DNA from 2 places in the Streptomyces sp. NPDC053513 genome. Region 1 is predicted to be linked to the other one. Evidence: riboswitches for the same ligand, from Rfam matches in the RefSeq annotation. Region 1 holds a riboswitch; the other holds the start of a gene.
The links. A riboswitch is a leader RNA that binds a small molecule or an ion and turns the genes downstream of it on or off. The one in region 1 is predicted to bind glycine.

Region 1 (3,398 bases):
TGCTGGGACCGCGGTCGGTGAGGATCCTGCCCGGGGTCGGGCCGGCCACCGGGGAGCATCTGCGGCGCGCCGGGATGACCAGCGTCTCCGACCTCGTGGAGGCGGGCGAGGACGAGCTCGTACGGCTCCTGGGGCGGGCGCACGGGACCTCCCTGTACCGGATGGCCCAGGGATACGACGACCGGCGCGTGGTGGCCGAGCGGGACGCCAAGTCGGTGTCGGTCGAGGACACCTTCGACGTGGACCTCCACGACCGGGTGCGGATCCGGCTGGAGGTGGAACGGCTCGCGGAGCGGTGCGTGGGGCGGCTGCGGGCGTCGGGGCACTCGGGGCGGACCATCGTCCTGAAGGTGCGGCGGTACGACTTCTCGACGCTCACCCGGTCCGAGACGCTGCGGGGGCCGACGGACGACCCGGCCGTCGTGCGGGAGGCGGCGGGGCGGCTCCTGGAGGCGGTGGACACGACGGGGGGCGTGCGGCTCCTCGGGGTGGGGGTGAGCGGGCTCGCGGACTACACGCAGGAGGACCTGTTCGCCCAGGCGGTCGCCGACGCGGAGGGGGACGCCGGGCCGGAGCCGGAGGCGGGCGCCGTGGCCGAGGCGGAGGAGGCCGTCGAGGCAGGGGAGCGCGGCCCCGTGGAGCGGCACTGGGCGCCCGGGCACGACGTGCGGCACGCGGTGCACGGGGCCGGATGGGTCCAGGGGAGCGGGGTCGGGCGGGTCACGGTGCGGTTCGAGGAGCCGTGGTCCGGGCCCGGACGGGTGCGGACGTTCTCCGTGGACGACCCGGAGCTGGAGCCGTCGGAGCCGTTGCCGCTGGTGCGGGGGGCCGCGCCGGCCTGACCCGCACCGGCGGGCGGTGCGGGCCCTTCCTGCGGTCGCCGGCTCGTGGGGCCGTCAGGTGCCGTCCTGGCCCGCCAGGCGGCCGAAGTCCTTGTCCGGGACGTCGGAGGGCGGGGGCGGCAGGGCGAGGCTGTAGTGGCGGTAGAGCTGGAGTTCCTGTTCGGGGGAGAGGTGGCGGCCCACGCCGAAGTCGGGGGCGTCCTTGATGAGCGCCCGCTCGTACGGGATGTGGAGGCCGTCGTCGAGCAGGGCGCTCGGCTCCAGGGGGACGAAGGCGTCCCGGCTGAAGAGCCCCGTGCGGACCGCGGCCCATTCGGGGACGCCGGTGGCGTCGTCCAGGTACACCTCGTCCACGGTTCCGATCTTGTGCCCGTTCCGGTCGAACGCCTTGCGGCCGATCAGGCTGCGCGGATCGATGTCGGTCTGCACGGTCCCTCCAACTGGTCGCAACTGCTCTGTACCCCTACGAAAGTGCACATCTGGGATGTCGGCCACTTGAGCGATGGGAGCCGCAACCTCGCTGGTAGGCTGGTTGTGGCTGTCGACCCCGTGCGGGAGAGTCCCCCGGAGAAACCTTCCGGTGGGCGCCGAAGGAGCAAATCCTCCCCGGAATCTCTCAGGCCCCTGTACCGCGCGGACGAGGTCACTCTGGAAAGCAGGGCGGATGTCCGACGGCATTCCGCCCTCACCGACGGTGAAAGCCGGCGTGCCGCGAGGCGTGCCGGTGAAACTCTCAGGTTGAGATGACAGAGGGGGAGGCCGTCCGGGTACCCGCGCCGTGGTGCCCCTCGCAGGTCGTGACGACCAGGAGGCCTCCGTACATGACCGCCAACCGCACTCCGCTCTCCGAGCTCGAACAGGGCATCCCGTTCGAGCAGCGGCACATCGGGCCCGACGCCGAGGCGCGGGCCAAGATGCTCGCCCAGGTCGGTTACGGCTCGCTCGACGAGCTCACGGCCGCCGCGGTGCCGGACGTGATCAAGAACGCCGAGGCGCTGGGCCTGCCGGCCGCGCGCACCGAGGCCGAGGTCCTCGCCGAGCTGCGCACGCTCGCCGACCGCAACCAGGTCCTCGCCCCGATGATCGGCCTCGGCTACTACGGCACCTTCACGCCGCCGGTCATCCTCCGGAACGTCATGGAGAACCCGGCCTGGTACACGGCCTACACGCCGTACCAGCCGGAGATCTCCCAGGGCCGCCTGGAGGCCCTGCTGAACTTCCAGACCATGGTCGCCGACCTGACCGGTCTGCCCACCTCCGGCGCCTCCCTCCTCGACGAGGGCACCGCCGCCGCCGAGGCCATGGCGCTCTCCCGCCGCGTCGGCAAGGTCAAGAACGGCGTCTTCCTCGTCGACGCCGACGCCCTGCCGCAGACCATCGCCGTCATCGAGACCCGCGCCGAGCCGACCGGTGTCGAGGTCGTCGTCGCCGACCTGAGCGAGGGCATCCCCGCCGAGGTCGCCGAGCGCGGTGTCTTCGGCGTGCTCATCCAGTACCCCGGCGCCTCCGGTGCCGTCCGCGACATCAAGCCGCTGATCGACGCCGCGCACGAGCTCGGCGCCGTCGTCACCGTCGCCGCCGACCTGCTCGCCCTCACCCTGCTCACCTCGCCGGGCGAGCTGGGCGCCGACATCGCCGTCGGCACCACGCAGCGCTTCGGCGTCCCCATGGGCTTCGGCGGTCCGCACGCCGGCTACATGGCCGTCCAGGACAAGCACGCCCGCTCCCTCCCCGGCCGTCTCGTGGGCGTCTCGGTCGACGCCGACGGCAACCGCGCCTACCGCCTGGCCCTGCAGACCCGCGAGCAGCACATCCGCCGCGAGAAGGCCACCAGCAACATCTGCACCGCGCAGGTGCTGCTCGCCGTCATGGCCGGCATGTACGCCGTCTACCACGGCCCGGACGGTCTCAAGCAGATCGCCGAGCGCACCCACCGGTACGCCGCCATCCTCGCCGCGGGCCTCACCGCCGGCGGCGTCGAGGTCGTGCACGGCTCCTACTTCGACACCCTCGCCGTCCGCGTGCCCGGCAGGGCCGACGAGGTCGTCGCCGCCGCCCGCGAGGCCGGTGTGAACCTCTACCGCGCCGACGCCGACCTGGTGTACGTCTCCTGCGACGAGACCACCGGCCGCGCGCAGCTCGCCGCCGTCTGGAGCGCCTTCGGCGTCACCGCCGACGTGGAGGCCCTGGACGCCGCCGTCGAGGACGCCCTCCCCGCCGGTCTGCTGCGCTCCGACGCGTACCTGACCCACCCGGTCTTCCACGCGCACCGCTCCGAGACCTCGATGCTGCGCTACCTGCGCAGGCTCGCGGACCGCGACTACGCGCTCGACCGCGGCATGATCCCGCTCGGCTCCTGCACCATGAAGCTGAACGCGACCACCGAGATGGAGCCGGTGACCTGGCCCGAGTTCGGCCAGATCCACCCCTTCGCCCCGGTCGAGCAGGCGCAGGGCTACGTCACGCTCATCACCGAGCTGGAGGAGCGCCTCGCCGAGGTCACCGGCTACGACAAGGTGTCGATCCAGCCGAACGCCGGATCGCAGGGCGAGCTCG
Region 2 (3,398 bases), on a different contig from region 1:
CCACGTCCTGGTTGGTCTCGACGACCTCGCCCGTGACGGGGGAGTACAGGTCGCTGACCGACTTCGTCGACTCCAGCTCGCCACAGGTCTCGCCCGCGGTGACGGCGGTGCCGACGGCGGGGAGGTCGGCGTAGACGACGTCACCGAGCGCGTTGGCCGCGAACTCCGTGATGCCGACCGTCGCGACGCCCTCCTCGGTGGCCGACAGCCACTCGTGCTCCTTGGTGTAACGCAGCTCGTTGGGGTTGCTCATGACCTGATTCTCCTGGATCGGGGGAGTACTGATGAACGTGGGTCTTACGGGGTGAGACGCGGAACGAGACGACTGCGTCACTTCTGGCGCTTGTAGAAGGGCAGCGCGACGACCTCGTACGGCTCGTGGGTGCCGCGGATGTCCACACCTACACCCTGGGTGCCGGGCTCGGCGTGCGCCGCGTCCACGTAGGCCATCGCGATCGGCTTTCCGAGGGTCGGGGACGGGGCGCCGGAGGTGACCTCGCCGACGACCTCGCCGTTCGCGACGACCGACATGCCGGCGCGCGGGACGCGGCGGCCCTCGGCGATCAGGCCGACCAGCTTGCGCGGCGGGGCGGTCTCGGCGCGCTCGGCGGCCTTCTCCAGGGCCTCGCGGCCGACGAAACGGCCCTCGTTGGTCGTCTTCTCGAACTTCACGACCCGGCCCAGGCCCGCGTCGAACGGGGTGAGGGCGGTGGTCAGCTCGTGGCCGTACAGCGGCATGCCCGCCTCCAGGCGGAGCGTGTCGCGGCAGGACAGGCCGCAGGGGATCAGGCCGACGCCCTCGCCCGCCTCGGTCAGCGCCTTCCAGACGCCCTCGGCGTGCTCGGGCTTCAGGAACAGCTCGAAGCCGTCCTCGCCGGTGTAGCCGGTGCGGGCGATCAGGGCGGGCACGCCCGCGACGGTGCCGGGCAGGCCGGCGTAGTACTTCAGGCCGTCCAGGTCGGCGTCGGTGAGCGACTTCAGGATGCCGGGGGACTCCGGGCCCTGGACGGCGATCAGGGCGTACGCGTCGCGGTCGTCGCGGACCTCGGCGTCGAAGCCTTCGGAGCGGGCGACGAGGGCGTCGAGCACGACCTGGGCGTTGGAGGCGTTCGCGACGACCATGTACTCGGTCTCGCCGAGGCGGTAGACGATCAGGTCGTCGAGGATGCCGCCGTCCTCCTGGCAGATCATCGTGTAGCGGGCGCGGCCGTTGCCCACGGTGGAGATGTTGCCGACCAGCGCGAAGTCGAGGAGGTCCACGGCCTGCGGGCCGGTGACGGTGATCTCGCCCATGTGGGAGAGGTCGAAGAGACCGGCCCTGGTGCGGACGGCGTTGTGCTCGTCGCGCTCGCTGCCGTACCGCAGCGGCATGTCCCAGCCGGCGAAGTCGGTCATGGTCGCGCCCAGCGAACGATGCAGGGCATCGAGGGCGGTCAGACGGGGGGCAGTGCTCATGGGGTGGCTCCCGGGTCCCAAGGGCGTGATCGGTGACGAAAACACATGACGGGCGAGGACGTCCTCCCCATCTGTCATGGAACCTGAGAGGTTCACCGAGGGCATCTCGTCACCGAGCGATCGGCACCGAGAGATCGGCTTGCACCTTGGGTGGGGACACGGCGAGGTGTCCCGCTTTTCAGATCTGCCTCATCCACGCGGTACGGGGCCTGAGAGATTCAAGGGAGGGTCTTGCTCCTTCGGCGCCCGGACGCGCTCGGCGGTCCGGAACTCTCCCGCGCGGATTCGAGCGGCCGGTATGCGGTTGTGCGGCGACTGTGCGCGCCTGGCGCGCACATCATTGCACGCGGTGTCGGCGGGGCAAATCGCTTGCGCCCCATTACCATTTCTTTACACTTCATGGGCAAGGGTCTCCTCAGGTCTCCTGAGACCCGACAGGGGGAGCGCGATGAGGATCCAGCACACCGGCGCGTACGCGGCGAGCACCGGCATACCGTCCCAGCGGGCCCGCGCCCGGAGCCGCGGACGCCTCCTGCGGGACCTGCGCGAGCGCGAGGGCCGCGGCCCCCGCTCCCTCACCTTCGCCGCCGGCGACCTCGTCGTCGTCTCCGGGCTGCCCGGCAGCGGCAAGTCCACCCTGATGAAGCGCACCGTCCGGGGCGGCGCCATCGACTCCCAGGACGCCCGCGAGCGCTGGGAGGCCCGCATGCCCTGCCTCCTGCCCTACGCCGTCTACCGCCCCCTGGTCCGGATCGCGCACTACGCCGCACTGCGCCGCGCCCTGCGCTCCGGCGCGAGCGTGATCGTCCACGACTGCGGCACCCAGTCCTGGGTGCGGGGCTGGCTCGCCCGCGAGGCGAGACGCCGCGGCCGCGCCCTGCACCTGCTCCTCCTCGACGTCACCCCGGACACCGCGAGGGCCGGCCAGCAGGCCCGGGGCCGGGGCGTCTCCGCGTACGCCTTCGGGCGCCACCGGCGGGCCGTCGGCCGGCTCCTGCGGGCCGCCGAGTCGGGCAGCCTCCCGCACGGCTGCGCCTCGGTGACCCTCCTCGACCGGGCCGCCGCCGACTCCCTCCGCAGCATCGGCTTCCGGCAGGCGGCCTGAGGGACGGATCGTCCGAGGAGTGGAGGCGTCCCGGGCGTCCCGGGACGCCCGTACCCTTCCCTTCTGGCCGCGGCGGCGGCGACGCGGCGTTAGGGTGCTGCCGGGCGGCCGGTGCGGAAGGCCGCGCGAGAAGGGGAAACGCGACCGTGGACGTGACGTGGCCGGGCAACGAGCTCGAAGAGGTCCTTGCCGCCTCACTGGGCAACCCCGAGGCGGGAGCACGCCTCGTCGAGGTGCTGGGCCGCAGCCCGGTCTGGGTGCCCCTGCCCAACGGCGGCGGCCCCGACAGCCAGAGCCTCGACCTCGCCACCATGGAGATCGACGGCGCGGCCTACGTGCCCGTCTTCAGCTCCGAGCAGCAGTTCCGCGCCTGCGTCGGCGACCACATGTCCTTCACCGTCGCCCCCGCCCGTGACTTCGCCCGCGGCCTGCCCCCGCAGCTCGGCATCGCCGTGAACCCCGGCGGCACCGTCGGCGTCCCGCTGCCCCCGCCCGCCGTCGCCGAGCTCTGCCGCGTCGGCCGCACCCCGCTCGACGGACCCGCCAGCGGCGGCCGCGTCCGGCTCTTCGAGCCCGACTGGCAGGACGACCCGGTCGACTTCCTCGCCGCCGCCTCCGCCGAGTTCGAGGCCACCGGCGTCGTCGCCACCGCCCGCCGCGTCCTCGCCAGCGTCGAGGGCACCGAACCCGCCCTCTTCGTCGGCGTCCAGCTCTCCCACTGGGAGGGCGCCGACCGCACCGCGCCCCTGGACGCCCTCGGCCGCGCCCTCGGCCGGGTCGAGGTCGCCTGGCCGGTCAACCTCATCCTGCTCGACATGGCGCAGGACCCGGTCGGAGA

Region 2: another riboswitch for glycine. It lies ahead of gcvT (glycine cleavage system aminomethyltransferase GcvT); the one in region 1 lies ahead of gcvP (aminomethyl-transferring glycine dehydrogenase).

The regions. Positions count from the first base shown of each region.
Region 1 covers NZ_JBITXP010000003.1:9,824-13,221, forward strand. The annotation lists gene ACIGW4_RS05680 (DNA polymerase IV) at 1-842, shown strand, start outside; gene ACIGW4_RS05685 (PRC-barrel domain-containing protein) at 897-1,271, opposite strand; glycine riboswitch at 1,385-1,484, shown strand; gene gcvP (aminomethyl-transferring glycine dehydrogenase) at 1,664-3,398, shown strand, end outside.
Region 2 covers NZ_JBITXP010000045.1:4,321-7,718, reverse strand. The annotation lists gene gcvH (glycine cleavage system protein GcvH) at 1-253, opposite strand, end outside; gene gcvT (glycine cleavage system aminomethyltransferase GcvT) at 331-1,455, opposite strand; glycine riboswitch at 1,644-1,743, opposite strand; gene ACIGW4_RS37355 (AAA family ATPase) at 1,904-2,560, shown strand; gene ACIGW4_RS37350 (enhanced serine sensitivity protein SseB) at 2,707-3,398, shown strand, end outside.